DNA from 4 places in the Teredinibacter sp. KSP-S5-2 genome. Region 4 is predicted to be linked to each of the others. Evidence: predicted binding sites of a transcription regulator. Region 4 holds the regulator's gene; each other region holds the start of a gene.
The links. The regulator LexA, encoded in region 4, represses DNA repair genes until DNA is damaged. The targets are predictions, from matches to a motif close to ACTGTNTNTANANACAGT.
Positions count from the first base shown of each region.

Region 1 (4,603 bases), 1.2 Mb from region 4:
ACACGGAAGAACCATTGCCGCATTAATGATTACCTACCCATCTACGCATGGAGTGTTCGAAGAGCAAGTTAAAGAGATATGTGATCTAGCCCATTCAGTTGGGGCTCAGGTATATATCGACGGCGCAAATATGAACGCACTGGTCGGGCTTGCGGCCCCTGGTGAATTTGGCGGCGATGTCTCCCACTTAAATCTACACAAAACTTTTTGTATTCCTCACGGCGGCGGCGGCCCGGGGATGGGCCCTATAGGGGTAAAATCCCACCTCGCACCATTTTTGCCTGGTCACCCTGAACAAAGCGTACCCGGCACATCGCTGAATAACGGAACAATATCCGCGGCCCCATGGGGGTCAGCAAGTATTCTACCCATAAGCTGGATGTATATTCGGATGATCGGCGCGGAGGGAATAAAGAAAGCAACAGAAATGGCAATACTCAATGCAAATTACGTCGCCCACCGTTTACAAAATCATTTTCCAATTTTGTATACAGGAAGAAATGGGCGCGTGGCTCACGAATGCTTGCTTGACCTACGTCCTGTTAAGGAGCGAAGCGGAATATCTGAAGAAGATATCGCAAAAAGACTGATGGACTTCGGGTTTCACGCACCAACAATGTCTTTCCCCGTTGCAGGGACTTTGATGATTGAACCCACTGAATCCGAATCAAAAATAGAACTCGATCGTTTTTGCGACGCAATGATTCAAATAGCAGAAGAAATTAATCAAGTAGAACAAGGGGATTGGCCTTTGGATAACAATCCTCTGGTCAACGCACCGCATACACTGAATGATATCTTCGATGAAAGCTGGGAGCGCCCGTATTCAAAAGAAACCGCAGGCCGTCCTTTACCCTATTTGAAAGACCACAAAGCTTGGCCGTACGTAAATCGTATAGACAACGTATATGGGGACAGAAACCTAATCTGTTCATGCCCAGGCATTGAATCGTATCAAGACGTTGAGTAAAAAGATGCGCTCACCGGAAAAAGGTGGGCAACAGACCTCTTTCCAAATAGATACACACACATTAGCCGTATATTTGTCTCAATAATACAAAAACAGATAAACCTGAAAAGAGCGCACAAAAAAAGCGAACCTATTGGTTCGCTTTTTTGCCGCCCCTGTCTCCAAAAGCGCCAGTTAATTCCAGCTTAACTATATTAATCGCTAAACGGGATTAAGGAGATATTATAAATTTTTGCTTCCCGAGCAGCATCAGCAATTGAAACATATGTTTCAGCTGAAGAAAGTTCGTGCGCACGAACAATTACAGAAGCATCAGGGTTCTCAGCTTTCTTCTGAGCAATCAACGAACGAATAGAACGAACGTCAACACGACGGGTATCTATAAAAACCTCGTCCGAGGACTTAACCTGGATAAGAATATTTTTAGGTTGATCTGAGTCCACCTGATTATCTTGAGGGGTACTTTCCGGAACATTGACCCCAATAGACTTCTCCTTAACAAAGGAGGCTGTCACAATGAAGAAAATCAACATGATAAAGACCACGTCAAGCATAGGGGTTAGGTCAATCTCTGCTTTATCTTCGGCTTCGCCCTTATGTTTCTTTCTACGACTCACGATTTGATCTCCAGAATAGTTAGTTTGGCAGTTACCACTGCCCATAAAACGATCACTAAGCCAAGTATCTTCAGTTTAGCCTAGCCCTCCCCCAGGTAAACCGCAAAGGCGCAAATGGCCACATCAGCTTAGAGGTGTAAGTTTAAACCACCTGCATGTTATTGAATACCCATATATCACACCCAGACGGCAGAATAATGGCTTATGTTGTGCTGAAACATAAAAACCACTAAAAGTGCTGTTTTTTTAGCCATCCAAGGGAAGATTGAGCTGTCGCATTTCTCCGCTCATACAGGATAGACGCAATCCAACTCCTAACAACCTCACAGGCAAGGGATTTCGGCTCCTTGCCACCATCGCCAGGCGCTGAAACTCCTGTGCTGCAGTGGAAACGAATTCAGCCCGATTTCCCGTCCCCCACTTTCGGAGTAGGGATTTTGGTATTACCGCCTCTTTTGTGGTTTGACTGAAATCACTAAACTTAACTTTAACAAAAAATTTTACCGGATCTTCAATTCTCGCCTGCCTGGCTACCCTTTCAGAGAGCTGCTCCAGAACCTCAGACAACCGGGTATTTACCATACTTGTATCAACGATATCCGAGGAAAACGTCCTCTCCACGCTAATTGATTTTCGCGCATCTCGTGGTTTTACAGGCCTATCATCAACCCCCTTAGCCCGCATATACAATTTGTGGCCAAAAGTTCCGAACTGTTTTAGCAAAAAGTCCAACCCCGCCTCTTCAATATCAGCGCAGCATTGTATTCCGTATTTAGCTAAACGATTTTGCGTCACTTTACCGACACCAGGTATTTTTTTGACAGGTAATTCTGCGAGAAAAAACGGAAGCATCTGAGGTGTTATTGTAAAAAGCCCCCCCGGTTTATTCCAGTCACTTGCCACCTTAGCCAAAAACTTAATTGGTGCAACACCAGCGGAAACAGAAATACCTATCTCTCGTTTCACTCTACTCATAATTTCCCGAGTGATTAATGTTGCACTGCCGCGATTTTTATCTGAGAAACTGACATCGATATAGGCTTCATCGAGTGAGACTGTCTCCACTTGATCTGAATACTGGCCAAAAATATTCATCATGCATTGCGAATATTCCCGGTATAGCGGCATGTTAGGTTTAAGCAACAAAATAGATGGGCACAACCTCAGCGCTTCAGCCGAAGACATAGCTGAACAAACACCATATTTTCGGGCTTCATAATTACATGTAGCAATTACCCCCCGCCCGGAAGGGTCGCCTCCAACACCAACGGGTTTATCTTTTAGATAGGGTCTGTTTAACAGCTCAACTGCCGCAAAAAAACAATCTGCGTCGATATGTATGATTTTTTTCATAAAAAAGAACCAAATTACTGTATTAGTATACAGCACATTCATTTTTGAATTATCTTTTTTTATGAAAATGAACAAAAAAATTGTTTTTAAATGCGGGTGCCCATATCTAATCGAGGATCAGCTCAAAAAAATAAGTTCATACAGTATTACAGTGGTCGATTTTTTTTACACTTAGATCAGTTTTGGCTTTAATTTTAAATATTACAGCTTCTGTAACTGATAATATTTAAACAGTAATTTGAATTATGTTTTCCACTTTTTTGTATAGGCTTTTACCAAAAAATAGTTCAAAAAAAATATCAGAATGAACACTTTGTAATACAGAAAAAATTCATATCCCGAAGACTTTTTTGACCAAAAATTAAAAAAATTTAGGTTTTTTTAAAAAAAACGGTAAAAAAATGCAAAAAATCCTTTAAAATCAATAAAAAAGCTTGAATTTTTCTTGTTATTTCGTAATGTAGTGCTACAACTTCTTTAAATCCATAAATAAAGGGTAATTCCGATGGCAGGTCGTAAGGCAAAAGTTGTCGATTCAGTTGCAGCTTTAGAAGCTGAATTGGCTCAACTTAAAACTAAACTAGAGAAAGCGCGTGCAGCAAATGAAAAAGATGCTGCTACTGCCGCCACTCAAACAGCGAAAGCAGCAGCTGCTGCTGCAAGCAAAGCGAAAGCAGCAAAAGCTAAAGTAGCTTCTATTCGCTCCAAAAAGAAATCAGCTGCTCAGGCTAAGCAACTTACTGCTGCAAGAGCGGCTGCCGCTGCGGCAAATAAAGTAGCTACTGAAACAAAGAAAGCTGCTCAAGAAGCTAAATCTGCGCTAGTAAAAGTTAAGGCTGACAACAAACAAGCTACAGCACTTGCTAAAGCTGTTGCTAAGGAAGAAGCTACTCTAGCTAAAAAAGCAGCAGTAGAAGCTAAGAAACAAGCTAAGAAAGACGCAGCAGCAGCTAAAGCAGCAGCGAAAAAAGAAGCTGCAGCAGCTAAAGCCGCCGCGAAGAAAGAAGCCGCTGCTGCTAAGAAAAAAGCCGCCGCAGAAAAGAAAAAAGCTGCTGCTGCTAAGAAAAAAGCCGCCGCTAAAGCCAAAGCTGCAACTAAAAAAGCCGCTGGCAAGCGTGGCCGTCCAGCTAAAGCTAAACCAGCTGCTGCCGCTGCCAAGAAGGCTCCAGGCAAGCGTGGTCGTCCAGCTAAAGCCAAACCAGCTGCTGCCGCTGCCAAGAAGGCTCCAGGTAAGCGTGGTCGCCCAGCTAAAGCCAAACCAGCTGCCGCTGCAAAACCAGCTACTAAGCGTCGTGGTCGTCCACCAAAGAAAGCTTAATGCTCTTCTAATAAAAAAAGGCTGCTCTCTAGGCAGCCTTTTTTTATGTCTCATTATCTTGAATAGCTAATTGACCCTTCTCCTGATTTTAAAACTCTCAATCAGGTTATTTTCAGTAACACATATAGATCGAAACCGTAGTTTATCTCCCTGCTGATTCTCTGCGTCAAAATCAATAATGTACTGAATTCTACTCTCGTCGATATAGTTCGGTTCCGGCTGATTTTGAGTAATTAACACCAGATTGATCATAAGCGATGTCTTATCTGTAAACGTGCTTTGACATAACTTCCACATATTTAGCTTCCAGATTCTAAGCTCCTCCGCCCGTTTTCTTTCCTCTGC
Region 1 covers NZ_CP120416.1:663,139-667,741, reverse strand. Annotated here, with positions in the region: gene gcvP (aminomethyl-transferring glycine dehydrogenase) at 1-970, shown strand, start outside; gene P5V12_RS03125 (biopolymer transporter ExbD) at 1,165-1,587, opposite strand; gene dinB (DNA polymerase IV) at 1,834-2,940, opposite strand; gene P5V12_RS03115 (hypothetical protein) at 3,446-4,258, shown strand; gene P5V12_RS03110 (hypothetical protein) at 4,325-4,603, opposite strand, start outside.
Region 1: a site for LexA is predicted at 2,957-2,974, ahead of dinB (DNA polymerase IV). Genes of this name have one in related genera too.

Region 2 (4,603 bases), 1.4 Mb from region 4:
TGTAGGGAACCACATTGATCTCCGCCATAGGTTTCTTTTTCTTGGATGCCATGTTGAACGACCTTTAAGGTTTTGAATGCACTTGGCGGTGTAAGATAGAAGAAAACTCTTCGGCAAAGGTTTCGTATTTACCGCTCAATGACTCTGCTCGAGCCGAAAAGCGGTTGTAAGCAAGTACCGCAGGAATAGCAGCAAACAATCCCATCGCGGTAGCCACTAGCGCTTCGGAAATACCCGGAGCAACCGTAGCCAAAGTTGCTTGCTGCACATTGGCCAAACCGCGGAACGAATTCATGATTCCCCATACGGTGCCAAACAGTCCGATATAAGGGCTCACCGATGCGACGCTGGCGAGAAAAGGTAGATTGGCCTCCAGCTTTTCTTCTTCCCGCGCAAGAGCAACCCGCATTGATCTCTGCGTGCCTTCCATAATGGCATCCGGTTCGGTCCCCGATTGCTGACGTAAACGGGAAAACTCCTTGAATCCCGCGCGGAAAATATTTTCCACTCCGCCAGAGTTATTTTGATTAGCCTTACTGTTTCCCTGACGATACAACTGGGTTAGATCAATACCAGACCAAAACTGTCTTTCGAACGCATCAAAGGCCGCTTTAGCACGAGTCTGGTAGATACCCCGCTGCACGATCATCACCCAGGACACAACCGATGCAAGAAATAACATTAACATCACCATCTGCACCAAAAGGCTGGCATTAGCGATCAAATGGAAAATGGAAAGCGGTTCCTGGCTCATGCAGAAAACTCCTCGAGATATTTATTCAGTTGCAACACCAACTCTGTGGGTAATGGAGCAGGTTCTGCAGTTTGTTCATTAATACAGGCAACTCGTACACGTCCTTCAGCCAGGACTTGCCCATCACGTAAAACCTTTTGGTGCATTATTATTGAACCGCGTTTCACTTTTTCGGGAAAGGTTGTCACCTGAATTTCGTCATCCAGTTTAGCTGAACGTCGGTAATCAATCTGTGCTGAAGCCACCACAACCAAAAAACCATCGGCAATAAAAGCCGCTTTGGGAAAACCCAGCTCCCGTAAAAATTCGGTGCGGGAACGCTCCATAAATTTCAAATAATTGGGATAGTAAACAATCCCCCCGGCATCAGTATCTTCGATATAGACCCGGATATTGATAGAAAATTCGTTTGTCACAACAACTCTGAATAGTTCGTTAATCGTTCTTCTTTGGGGTTAAACCAAAATGATCGTAGGCAAGTTGCGTGGCCATACGCCCTCTTGGTGTGCGGATAACATACCCTTGCTGTATCAAGTAGGGTTCCAATACATCTTCGATGGTATCCCGCTCTTCGCTAATGGCCGCCGCCAGATTATCTACACCAACCGGGCCGCCTTCAAATTTTTCAATCATGGAGAGAATCAAACGTCTATCCATGTGATCGAACCCTTGATGATCAACACCAAGCATATTCAATGCTCTGTCAGCCAAGTCCGAGGTCACAATCCCATCGCCTTTTACTTCCGAAAAGTCGCGAACACGACGAAGCAAACGGTTGGCAATTCTGGGGGTTCCCCTGGCTCTTCGGGCGACTTCGAAAGCCCCTTCCGGCTCCATTTGAATGCCCATAAGCGAGGCCGAGCGTTTCACGATATGAGTCAGGTCTTCCACATTGTAAAACTCCAGACGCTGTACGATACCAAACCGATCCCGCAACGGAGAAGTAAGCAGCCCCGCCCGAGTAGTTGCACCAACCAAAGTAAATGGCGGCAGATCGATTTTAATTGAGCGCGCCGCAGGGCCTTCACCAATCATGATATCAAGCTGGAAGTCTTCCATCGCCGGGTAGAGAACCTCTTCGACCACGGCGCTCAAACGGTGGATTTCATCAATAAATAACACATCACCCGGTTCAAGGTTGGTCATCATCGCAGCTAAATCACCTGCTTTTTCCAGCACTGGACCAGATGTGGTTTTCAGGTCTACGCCCATTTCCGCCGCGATAATATTGGCCAAGGTGGTTTTACCCAAACCGGGAGGGCCAAATACCAACGTATGATCAAGCGCTTCACCACGGCCCTTGGCAGCATGGATAAAGATATCCATCTGCTCCTTAACAACAGGCTGCCCGATGTAGTCTTTTAAGGTTTTTGGGCGAACAGCGCGATCGAGCATCTCTTCCTTGGGTTTTGCTCCGCCACTGATAATGCGATCTTCTTCAATCATGGAATAGCTCGTAGTTTACGCTGGTAACATGGATCTCAATGCAAGCCGAATAAGCTCTTCACTGGTTTGAACGTCGCTCGTATATGAACTCGCAACCACTTTGGCTGCATCGGTGGGCTTATACCCCAAGGCAACCAAAGCTGCTTCCGCATCGGCAATCAAAGTATTGGGGTCCAGCGGGTTATTATGTTCGATATTAATAATCCCTGCTTGAGCGGGCTCCGCAGCCTCTCCCCATCCTTTAAGCTTGTCTCTCATTTCGATGATTAAACGTTCCGCGGTTTTCTTACCCACTCCCGGTACTTTAACCAAAGCAGAGACATTATCTTGCATCACACAACGAACAAAATCGGTCGTTTCCATGGACATAATACCCACAGCCATTTTCGGGCCGACTCCGTTAATTTTGATTAACAGACGAAATAGTTCACGGTCTTTTTTATTGATAAAGCCAAAAAGCTGCTGTGCGTTTTCACTGACCGAAAAGTGGGTATACAGTGTCACAGATTCCCCGGCTGCGGGCAGCTGGAAGAACGTGGTCATGGGTGACTGCACTTCGTAGCCAACCCCGTTTACATCGACCAAAAGCCAAGGCGCAAGCTTTTCAATTAATGTTCCGGAAAGGAAACCAATCATAATTCTGACCTATACCAATTAACGAAGGCGTCCGGCTTTATAGCGACCACGCCCGGCAAGACTAATAAGGTGTTTTTGGGTGTTTGCATGGCATATAGCAACAGCAAGTGCATCCGCCGCGTCTTCTTGTGGGGTTTTAGTCAAGCCAAGCATGGTTTTCACCATATGCTGGACTTGGAATTTGTCGGCAGCCCCGGTTCCGACCACAGATTGTTTTACTTTTCGCGCTTCATACTCAGCAACAGGTAAATCACAATTCATTGCCGCAACTATAGCCGCGCCCCGCGCCTGGCCAAGTTTAAGCGCGGAACCCGCACTTTTTGACATAAAAACCTGTTCAATGGCGAATTCATTGGGAGAATATGTGTGAATAACTTCAGAGACAGAATCAAAGATGAGCTTTAATCGCTCTGGCAACAAGTAGGTTTCGGGGATGCGAATAACGCCGCTGGAAACATACGCCAGCTTGCCACTTTGCACTGTGATCACCCCAAACCCTGTTTTTCTTGACCCGGGATCTATCCCAAGAATGGTCTGCATATCTGTATTTATATTCAGTAGTTTATGGGGAGTTTTTCAGTATTAGCAATCCCAGTCAAGGCCTAATTCGCCCGAGAGAGCAGCGTTGTACGGGGAAGACATCAAAAACCGCCTATTTAAAGATGAACTGACCGGACTAACGGAACATCTAAACGTGTTTTTGAAACGATTATGCCACTCTAGTATATATTTTGTTCAGCTAGACGTTAGGTTGGTCATAATTATATGCCAACATCTCAATATCCTTCGCAAAATGCTTAGCGACCATTTCCGCTGTGTCGTCGGCAAAATACTCTCGATAGTCCTTACCACGCTTACCTTTACGTTTATGGGGCAAACTTATTGAGACACCAATATGATCACAGACCGCTTTGAAATCCTCCTCTATTCGCTCATACCTGCCAATAAAGTCCATCTGCGAATTACCGTGTAAGTCCACCAGATAATCTGACTGAAGAGATAGTGACGTATCAATATGATATTGATAGGGGCGCTCCGGGTTAAACTTCCAGCGCATAAACTCGTTAAAATCCGTTATACCATTCATAAACTGAGGGCGTTCTCGCTGTATATGGTGGAACGAACTTACTTGCAAATCCCAAGGGTTTCTAACAAAGGCAAACTTATATAACTGATTAAAAAACTCTTCTGGCAGCATTTCTTTAGCGGCAATAATGTGTGAATGCCGGGGGAATTTCATACCCAGTTTATGGCCGGTCAAACCGCTAATTTTATGTGCGGGCCACATCAAATAGTACATAGGGTCTTTCCAACGCAAGGTATTCAACGCCGCGCGCACACTCGTACCACCGGTTTTAGCAATATGAACAAATAAAAAATTATATTTATGGGAAAGTAACATAGTTTTCTCTAAAGATGATTAAACCCAGTCTAGCGGGTTTTCTATCGGCGATGGCGCCCGAGCTGGCTGCTCGACAAATAACCGGTACCAAATTGCAAATTGCATTAATCCCCATATTTCCCGGGACAGGTTCTGTCCGTTCTGGTGAGAATGAATCACGGATTTTACACCCTCAACGGACAAATGGGCTTTGATTCCTGGATTTGAACATAGCTTTTGTCCAAGCTGATCAACAAAATCACCGGTCATCCATTCCCGAACGGGAACATAAAAACCTTTTTTCGGCTTTTGTAAATGCTCACGAGGCAACACTTTATTCGCCCACTGACGGACAAACCACTTCCCTCTTTTGGCCGGGTATTTCA
Region 2 covers NZ_CP120416.1:3,291,365-3,295,967, forward strand. Annotated here, with positions in the region: gene tolR (protein TolR) at 1-52, opposite strand, end outside; gene tolQ (protein TolQ) at 65-754, opposite strand; gene ybgC (tol-pal system-associated acyl-CoA thioesterase) at 751-1,170, opposite strand; gene ruvB (Holliday junction branch migration DNA helicase RuvB) at 1,190-2,200, opposite strand; gene ruvA (Holliday junction branch migration protein RuvA) at 2,216-2,836, opposite strand; gene ruvC (crossover junction endodeoxyribonuclease RuvC) at 2,855-3,376, opposite strand; gene P5V12_RS14145 (sulfotransferase family 2 domain-containing protein) at 3,576-4,238, opposite strand; gene asnB (asparagine synthase (glutamine-hydrolyzing)) at 4,257-4,603, opposite strand, start outside.
Region 2: a site for LexA is predicted at 3,378-3,395, ahead of ruvC (crossover junction endodeoxyribonuclease RuvC). Genes of this name have one in related genera too.

Region 3 (4,603 bases), 1.6 Mb from region 4:
GCAATCGGCACCTGATATCGCTGTCGAAAAGGACCAACAAAGTCTGTATTGCTCCACCCCGCTTTTGGCGTATCGGTAATATAACCATATGAAGTTGATTCTGAATTTAAATCAACCGGACCAAACGAACCAATACCAATGGCCCTCAAGTCTTTACTGTAGTTATCAAAAAAACCGAAGCATTTGGACAAGGTTTCGCCCGGCGTCGTGGTCGGGAAACAGACAATCGTCAGGTCATTCAAACATGTGCCTACAGCACAAACAAATTTGGTTCCACCGGCTTCGATAGCACCGTACATTCATTCCCCCTAAAGCTAATCACATTAATAATACGAATGTCCGATCTCGAATATTTACTTCTGATATTCAAAGACATATCTCCCTGTACTCAGTCTATCAACACCTTCCAAATGTAGAGGACTTCTCTTCACAACTTCATTTCCTGGATATATAAAAAAATCATCTCCAGACCAAAGCACAGAGTACTTTTGATTCAATTCAAAATAACATAGATTCATATTGGACACCTCATCAGAAAATGCCTTTTCCAATGCATAACTCTTTCCACATTTTGCTTGTTTTCTTATAGTATCCTCGCCAAATACATCTGCAACAACATATGTCACCAAGTCAAAACCTTCCATAATATATTCTTCAACAATATCCTGAGTCCATTCACCCCGATATACTGGCTCATCTAGATAAGCATAGGCAGAACTATTCACCCATTGTTTTTTTTGTCGATGCTCTCGACGAAGTTCAGCTTTTTCTGAGAAGCTGGCATCACGCATACTATGCTTAAACCTTTCCTCTATTCTGGCAAAATCTCTTTCGGTATATTTTTTTGTTCTCTGAACTCGATCAAGTAAACTCCTTGGCGATTGATACTGTATATGAAACATCTCCACTCTAGACGCTCTTCTTTCTCCCTGACCTCTTCGAACAGACTCTTTAGGAATAACGTTAACAGCTGCAACAACATTAATCACATCCAGGTCATTACTAAACATATAATCAAGGTTAATAATAACTCTTTGTAGTTTATCTTTTCGTTGATAATATTTTCGACTATTAATATTTTCCTTTTTATCAATATTTTCAATCCCCTTAATCTCAACGTGTTTTACTTCACGCATTCTCGATTCAAGCGATTCAAAAACCTTTTGCTTAAACTTATCATCTAGCAAAAAATTAAATTCGCTATATGACTTGTAGTAGTCGTACATTACCAAAGGAGCCAAAGGTATACCGATAAGCGCGAGAGAGGTCATACCAACAGGATTCGGAAGTATTATTCGATGCTGTCGAGCAACTCTATCTTCAATAAGAATGGTTGTTAACTCTACATAGGCCTTCCCATTAGAAGATTTCTTCAAGTATTGCTGCTGAACACAACCGGACAGACATAAAATCAGAGCAAGAAAAGTCAATAGCTTAAGAAACATCACATCATCCTTAATAGATTGTTTTTTATACGAAAGACGCAAGATATAGATAATTCTATTCACGCCACTTCAGCGCCAGCGTGGAAACCACCAAAGCCGAAAATTCTATCCCAATGTACCAAAATACCATTTTAGTATAAACATCTACTTGAAATTCCCCTCAACCCAATATACTGTATATAAAAACAGTATAGATTTATTGATGTTGTATGACCTCCCCTCCCTCGTCCTGCCCCCCAAACAGACCTCCAGGCAAAAACCTGGAGGATCTGTTACTCCGCAAAGACATATGGCGGGGTTACAATCAAAAAACCGAGCCTCAGGCTGCGCTCAGCAGTGGCCATGAAGAACTCGATAATGTACTGATTCATGGCGGCTGGCCGGAAGGGTGTTTGATCGAACTCTGCTCCGAAAACGGTTTATGTTCCGCCGAATGGCAATTGCTGACGCCAGCGATCACAACATTACTGGCGCAGGAAAACGGATATATCCTATTACTCAATCCTCCGGCATTGCCTTTTGCCAACAGGCTATTACAACAAGGTATCGATATTAATCGGGTACTCATTGTTACCCCCCAGAACAAACAGGAATTTATTTTTTGTTTTACTGAACTGGCCGCGACAAAAGATTGCCAGCTTTTATTATCCTGGGCACCTAAACAATCATTATCGTATAGCGAACTACGTAAATGTCAGCTCGCTACGGCACGTGCCAATCAATTATTTTTCCTCATTCGGCAGCGACACACTATTAGCCAAAGCTCCCCAGCCAGTTTACGAATCAAAATTCAATTATTGGAGACTCAGATACAATTAAATATTTTGAAACAAAAAGGACAATTACGACAAAAACAAACTAAAATCGCCTTGCCTGATTATTGGCATAAATACTCGGCACACAACCAATTTCAGTCGGTTGATCAAAGCCACTCACCATTTAAAAATGCAATTAAAACAGGTATTCCAACATCAAACGTCTTTCATTTTCCATTAGAACCCCGACAAACTCATGGATAAAGTCAGAACGATCAGAAACAAAATCTGGCTGGCTTTACGTTTTCAGGCTTTACCACTAGAAGCCTTAGCGGTTCACGAAACAGATATCGCCACGGTAGTGGAAAATAAACGAGTGATCTATGCCTCAAATTCAGCGCAGGATTGTGGTGTCAGGCTTAATATACGACAGGGTACTGCCCAGGCGTTAACAGGAGCATTAAGTTATGAACGGGATGCTCAAGCAGAAAAAAGACTGATCGATAACCTGATGGAAAAGCTATATCAGTTCACACCTTATATAGAGCATTATCAAATTCACAATACCATAGATGTCGGAATCATTCTTGAGCTCTCTGGCAGCGTATCACTGTTTGGCGGACTCCTCCCGATAATTAAGCAAATAAAAACCCTATTACTGGATATGGCACTCTCCACCTGTTTCGGGCTGGCTCACACTAAACTTGGAGCCTGGCTGCTAACCTATGATCCCGATTCAACAAGGATTACACAGGAAAATCAGGACATTCAAAGTTTTATCCAGCAACTTGCTCAATTGCCAACAAGCGTATTACGAGAGTACCCCGACACAGTCAATGCATTACAGAAAATTGGTTTTAAATACCTGAACGACATACTGCAACAGGTTGAGCAACAAGGCCTGGCTTGCTTACGTGATCGTTTCGGACATCACTTCAGTCAGTATATTGCTGAGATATTTGGTATCGACAGTCAGATAAAACAAACGGCCTTGTTCGAGACACCGGTTCAGATTTACCATCCCGAAGAATATTTCATAGAGGATATTCAATTCGATTACCCTGTGAGTAATCATAACCAGCTCGAACAACCTATGTTGTTTTTGCTGGAAAGACTCAGTGATTACCTGCAAAAAAGGCAGCATCAGTGCCAGGAAATAACATGGTGCCTGTCTGACATTTATCATAACCAACAGCAAATTACTGTCCGATTCGATCAGAACCACAGTCAATTAAACGTTTTATATGAATTAAGTCGAATAAAACTGGAATCGGTTGCGCTTAATTTTGAAGTAGACACACTGGAATTAATTTGCCAGAAAACACAACCCCAAAAAGGAGATAGTCAGTTACTGGAATTTAAACAGGGGAATGTTTCTCTAACTCATCAGTTTGAAATCACCTTAGCCAAACTAAAAGCCAGAATCGGGGAGGAAAACATACGGCAAGTTCAGCATATCGATTCCCATGTACCGGAACAAAGCAGCATATTGGTTGAATACAGCCAGGTAAAAAAAAACCTCCCTATTCACCCTCAAATTACTGGCGACAAACCCGATTGGTTGTTTGGTTCCCCGTACAAGATCAGCCATCGACATCAAACTCTTTATTGGCAAGGAGAGATTGAGCTGTTACAAGGCCCAGAGAGAATTCAAGGACAATGGTGGGACACACCTATTGCACGGGATTATTTTATTGCCAAAAGATCAGACAATGTACGGCTATGGATATTTAAAGACCTTCACAGCCAAAACTGGTTTGTTCATGGTTTCTTCAGTTGATGGAATAACTTTTTATGCCTTTTGCTCAACTGTTCTGCCTAACCAATTATTCCTTTTTACGAGGCGCCTCCCACGCATCAGAGCTGGTCGAGCGCGCATATGACTTAGGCTATTCTGCTCTGGCCATCACCGATGAATGCTCCCTGGCCGGCGCGGTAAAAGCCTATATTACTGCGAAAGAGTTGGATTTTCCGATTATTATCGGCAGTGAGTTTTATTTATCCAACCATTGCCATATTGTTGTTCTCGCACCGAATAAAACTGCCTATGCAGAACTATCGGGCTTTATCACGCTAGCCAGGCGTCGATCAGAAAAAGGAAAATACGAGGCACACCTGCCAGACCTCCGATTTCGATTACAAAACTGCCTGATTATATGGTTACCCCAAAATCAGATAGACCATACAGGCAAGCTCAACAACGATCAGATTGCCAAATATGCCAAAGAGTTGTCCCTGGGTTTTAAGCATCGATTATGGATCGGTATTCGCCATCAACTGCAGCCTGCCGAATTAAAACACTATGATTATTGGCAGAAATTGGGCAAACAATACAATATTCCTCTTGTGGCATGCCCGGAAATATTAATGCATGATAAAAATCGAAAGCCCCTACAAGACACC
Region 3 covers NZ_CP120416.1:249,904-254,506, reverse strand. Annotated here, with positions in the region: gene P5V12_RS01210 (ROK family protein) at 1-299, opposite strand, end outside; gene P5V12_RS01205 (hypothetical protein) at 354-1,508, opposite strand; gene imuA (translesion DNA synthesis-associated protein ImuA) at 1,655-2,464, shown strand; gene P5V12_RS01195 (DNA polymerase Y family protein) at 2,457-3,980, shown strand; gene P5V12_RS01190 (error-prone DNA polymerase) at 3,995-4,603, shown strand, end outside.
Region 3: a site for LexA is predicted at 1,618-1,635, ahead of imuA (translesion DNA synthesis-associated protein ImuA). Genes of this name have one in related genera too.

Region 4 (4,603 bases):
GCATTATCATTAATCCAGATACAGTCAAAGCGCAAAACGAAGGTGGCGTGCTAATGATGATAAAGGACATAAAATATTCGGGCATTCAAATAAAAAGTGGCGCAGCGGTTGAAAGTAATTTCGATGATTACCCTATTCCCACCATTACTGATATGCCTTTAGTCGAAACGTTAATTTTAGACAGCGATGTATCGCCTCAAGGTGTAGGAGAAGCTGTCCACTTGCCATTTCTCCCCGCATTAGCCAACGCCATCTACGAAGCAAGTGGCAAAAGAATCCGTCAACTACCATTCGATATTGATTTTGCCTAAGTAAGAAAATCAGTTTTCTCACAATGTATCCCCTCTTCCAAAGAAAGAGCCGTCGCCACAATCTTCATCCCGCCACCCATAACAACAAGAACAAAAAATATCTGCATACTTATTCTCAATATCAAATAATTTACTTGTATCGATGTTGCTAGCAATATTTTTTTCCAGTATAAAAATATAAAAACAAGAAAAGAGATTAATAATGAAAAAAGGAATTTCCCTATTCGCAACAATCTTTTTCTGCGGCATACTCGGCTTTGCTTTAACCTACACAGCAACCCCAGTCATTAAGCAATTTTTCGCCTCACCAAAAACTGAACAAGGGGATTATTCTCAATACGGCGTATCAGAAGAAAATCAGCTCATCATTTACACCGTAAAATGGTGTAACTATTGCAAAAATCTAAAATCATTCCTGGACAATAAAAATATCCCATACCTCGAAAAAGATATTGAAACATCTCCATCAGCAAAACACGAATTTAATCAATTAAATGGCCAGGGGACACCGTTAATACTCATTGGAAACACCCTAATCCGAGGATTTAATCAAGAAGAACTAATCAAAAAGATTAGTCAAATAAACAGCTGATTTATCGAATTACATTCACTGACAAATACTGTCATTAATGTAGTACCTGTAGTGTTATCAACCACAAACAAAGAGGCTTAACTATGAAAAAAATTAAAATCGCTATCGCTTCCGTTGCTTTTGGTGTTGGCTGTGCAATTGCAGCAATGAGTTATGCAGACGATGTAGATACCTGTATTGCTTCAAACTGTGTTCAAGGACCTTATAACTTTGCATGGTGTGTTCAGCAATGCCTTAATGGAGGATTCTAAGATACACAGTGGCGGGTCCATTTTATTTGGGCTCGCTATATAGTTCGTTTTAACCCATAATCCCAGACTGGCTCCCCTTTTAGCTTCCATCCCAACCCCGTCCACGACCACTTGATCTGAACTAAAGGTCAACCGCCTCTCGAATACATCGCCACTCAGAAAATAATACGTTCTCCAGATACCCCCTAAACGCCGTGTAGACAAATGTCGCACCGATGAACACACAAATTTCGACAAACTACTTGCATACAGTAAAAGTACTGTATATATTAACACTGTACATTTAGACAGAATACTGCCTCGGAGCACATATGATCAAACTTACGGCACGCCAGCAAGAAGTTCTGAGTCTAATCAAAGAGCATATCGAAGAAACCGGTTACCCCCCTACACGGGCAGAAATCGCCAAATCCCTTGGCTTTCGTTCTGCCAATGCGGCTGAAGAACATCTAAGGGCTTTGGCAAAAAAGGGGGCGATTGAAATGGTATCCGGAGCATCCCGAGGTATTCGTCTCCCCGAAGCATATCAGGGCGTGCCAATAGTCGGGCGTGTTGCCGCTGGTAGCCCTATTCTCGCAGAAGAACACATTGAGGATTATTGTGAAATTCCAAGCAATATGTTCAGCCCAAAGGCGGATTACCTACTAACCGTTCACGGTATGAGTATGAAGGACGTAGGGATTCTGGACGGTGACCTACTAGCGGTTCACAGCACCACACAAGTCAGAAATGGCGATATTGTTGTAGCCCGCATCGAAGATGAAGTAACAGTTAAGCGCTTTAAACGCGTTGGTAATCGTGCGGTCATTGAGTTACACCCAGAGAATACAGACTTTCAGGTTATTGAAGTGGATTTAAGGGATTCAAACTTTTCCATTGAAGGTTTAAGCGTCGGTGTGATTAGACGAGGAATCTAGACATGTTAGCGTTAGATAATACCTATACAAACGAGAAACCATCCCACTCTGGTAACTTAACGGAAATAGTTTTACCCAAATCCGATTCGTCAGCGGAGTTTGTGATGCCGATGCTCGCTCAGCTCAGCAGGCAAGCAAAAGACAAATGGTTTACCTGGATTACGGATCAACCGATTGATAAAAAGACTCTGCTGAACAATGGGTTTTCTTGTAAAAACGTAAGGGTGATATATTCCAAATCCCTATCTGATTCTATTTGGATGTTCTGGGAGGCCCTACGAAATGGGACTAGCTCATCGGTTGTGGTTACCCTTGATAAACTTAAAGAAAGTGAAATAAATGAGTTTGAGCAGGCAGCACAACTTGGAAACAGTACGGGGTTAGTATTGAGATACCGGTAAACTGGGGTTTCCCAGTTTTCATGGTATTAATGAAGTGTTTTATGGTCAGAGATTAACGCGTCATCCCACAGGTCGTCTTGATTATCTTCAATATCACCAGCGGCTTCTAAGCCAGCTTCAATCATTGCTTTAGCAACAGTAATTTTCGAATCACTTAAGAAATACAAAGACTCTTTGGAGAAACGTATAGAAACCAAAGGCTCCCCTTGCTCGTCAGCACGCTGCAAGGCGATATCACCATTTGGTAATTCTACAATTTCATATAATACAGATTGGGACATCAACTTCTCCTGTCTATGCAGGGATTCTAACACTAGAAATGCCTATTTGCCCGTTTAAATTGGCTTATCGAGATAATCAGGAAGGAATTATTAACGCTAGTATTCGATCTGACTGCTGATCGATCTATTTACCAAGTCTTTAGCTGACGCAAGAATTTTGTCTAAATCTTGAGTCGTTATATCTTCCAGTTTAAGCGGTTTTATATCACTGGAAGCAATAAGCAGCTCGTTGGTATTAGCTTTTGCAGAGTCTCGTAAACCTTTTTGCAACGCATCCAACTTAGACAACCAGGAGTTTGGATCTATGGCTAAATTAAACCACTCAACAAGAACAGGATCCAAACTATCTGGCTCAAGCCCTTTTAAGTCAGTCAACCCCAAACGATTGTGAGATATATGGTTTAGGTAACCGTCCACCCCCAATAGAAGCTGTAATACAGCAGCCTGATGGTAACCTGTCAGATCAAAAGCATTACCCGCATGCTTGCACGCCCGTATCTGTAAGCGTGCAAAGCTTAACTGCTGTAACACAAAGGCTTCTTCAATACTCTTCATTTGGAGTGTTTTACGCCTTTTTCTTTTTCGCGGTAGTTTTTCGTTTTGTTTGTTTTGCCCCTGGCTCAGTCACAACCCAACGACCGCCCTCATAAAAAGCTTTCCATCCAGTAGGCTTACCCTCTTCCTCCGACTGCACGTATTGTTCTTTGGTCTTCCGACTAAAACGGATAATGGTGTCACGCCCCTCGTTATCTTCCACAGGAGCAGACAATAGATGCTTGTATTTTGGGTCAAGCTCGCCTTTATACGGCAAAATTTCCTTCACCAATGGCGCGCGAGTCTCACGATTTTTTGGGAACTGGCTCGCCGCCAGGAACATACCAGAAGCACCATCGCGCAATACATAATGGTCATCGACCTTTTCACAGATTAACTCCGGCATATCAATCGGGTCCATTTTAGGCGGTGCCGCTTCACCATTTTTCAAGAGCTTTCTGGTGTTCTTACAGCTTTCATTTGTACAACCGAAATACTTACCAAATCTGCCCGTCTTCAGCTGCATATCCTTGCCGCACTTGTCACACTCGATAATCGGACCATCATAACCTTTAATCTTGAAGCTTCCTGACTCGATTTCATAACCCTCACAGTCCGGGTTATTACCACAGATATGAAGCTTACGAGATTCATCCAGTAGATATCCCTGCATCGACGTATTACAGATTTTACAGCGTTTCTTACTGCGCAGTAGTTTAGATTCCGCTTCTTCATCTTCATCAACATTAACCACCTCATCACCAGAAACCAGGTTCATGGTATGTTTACAACGCTCTTTTGGTGGTAATGCGTAACCAGAGCAGCCGAGAAAAACCCCTGTACTGCCGGTCCGGATCTGCATATTTCTGCCGCACTGAGTACACTTTATATCCGTTTCGACTGGCTGGTTTCTGCGCATTCCTTTTTCAACATCCTGCGCCTGATCGAGCTTGGAACAGAAGTCTTTATAAAATTCATTTAACAAGTCGATCCAGTTCTTTTTCCCTTCAGCAACCGTATCCAAGGACTCTTCCATACTGGCAGTAAAACCGTAGTCCATCAGGTCATTAAAGCTTTCATTCAAGCGCTGAGTGACGATATCACCCATTTTTTCAGCGTAAAAACGACGGTTTTCTACGTGGACATATCCACGATCCTGGATGGTTGAAATAATTGATGCATAAGTGGATGGACGACCAATGCCACGTTTTTCCAGCTCTTTCACCAGACTGGCTTCGGTGTAACGCGCGGTTGGTTTGGTGAAATGCTGCGTTGGAATCACTTCATGCAGTTTAAGCCTCTCGCCAACAGACAAG
Region 4 covers NZ_CP120416.1:1,891,746-1,896,348, reverse strand. Annotated here, with positions in the region: gene P5V12_RS08590 (xanthine dehydrogenase family protein molybdopterin-binding subunit) at 1-311, shown strand, start outside; gene P5V12_RS08585 (glutaredoxin family protein) at 514-903, shown strand; gene P5V12_RS08580 (hypothetical protein) at 987-1,154, shown strand; gene lexA (transcriptional repressor LexA) at 1,466-2,071, shown strand; gene P5V12_RS08570 (SulA-like leucine-rich domain-containing protein) at 2,074-2,472, shown strand; gene P5V12_RS08565 (hypothetical protein) at 2,499-2,753, opposite strand; gene P5V12_RS08560 (hypothetical protein) at 2,850-3,308, opposite strand; gene topA (type I DNA topoisomerase) at 3,319-4,603, opposite strand, start outside.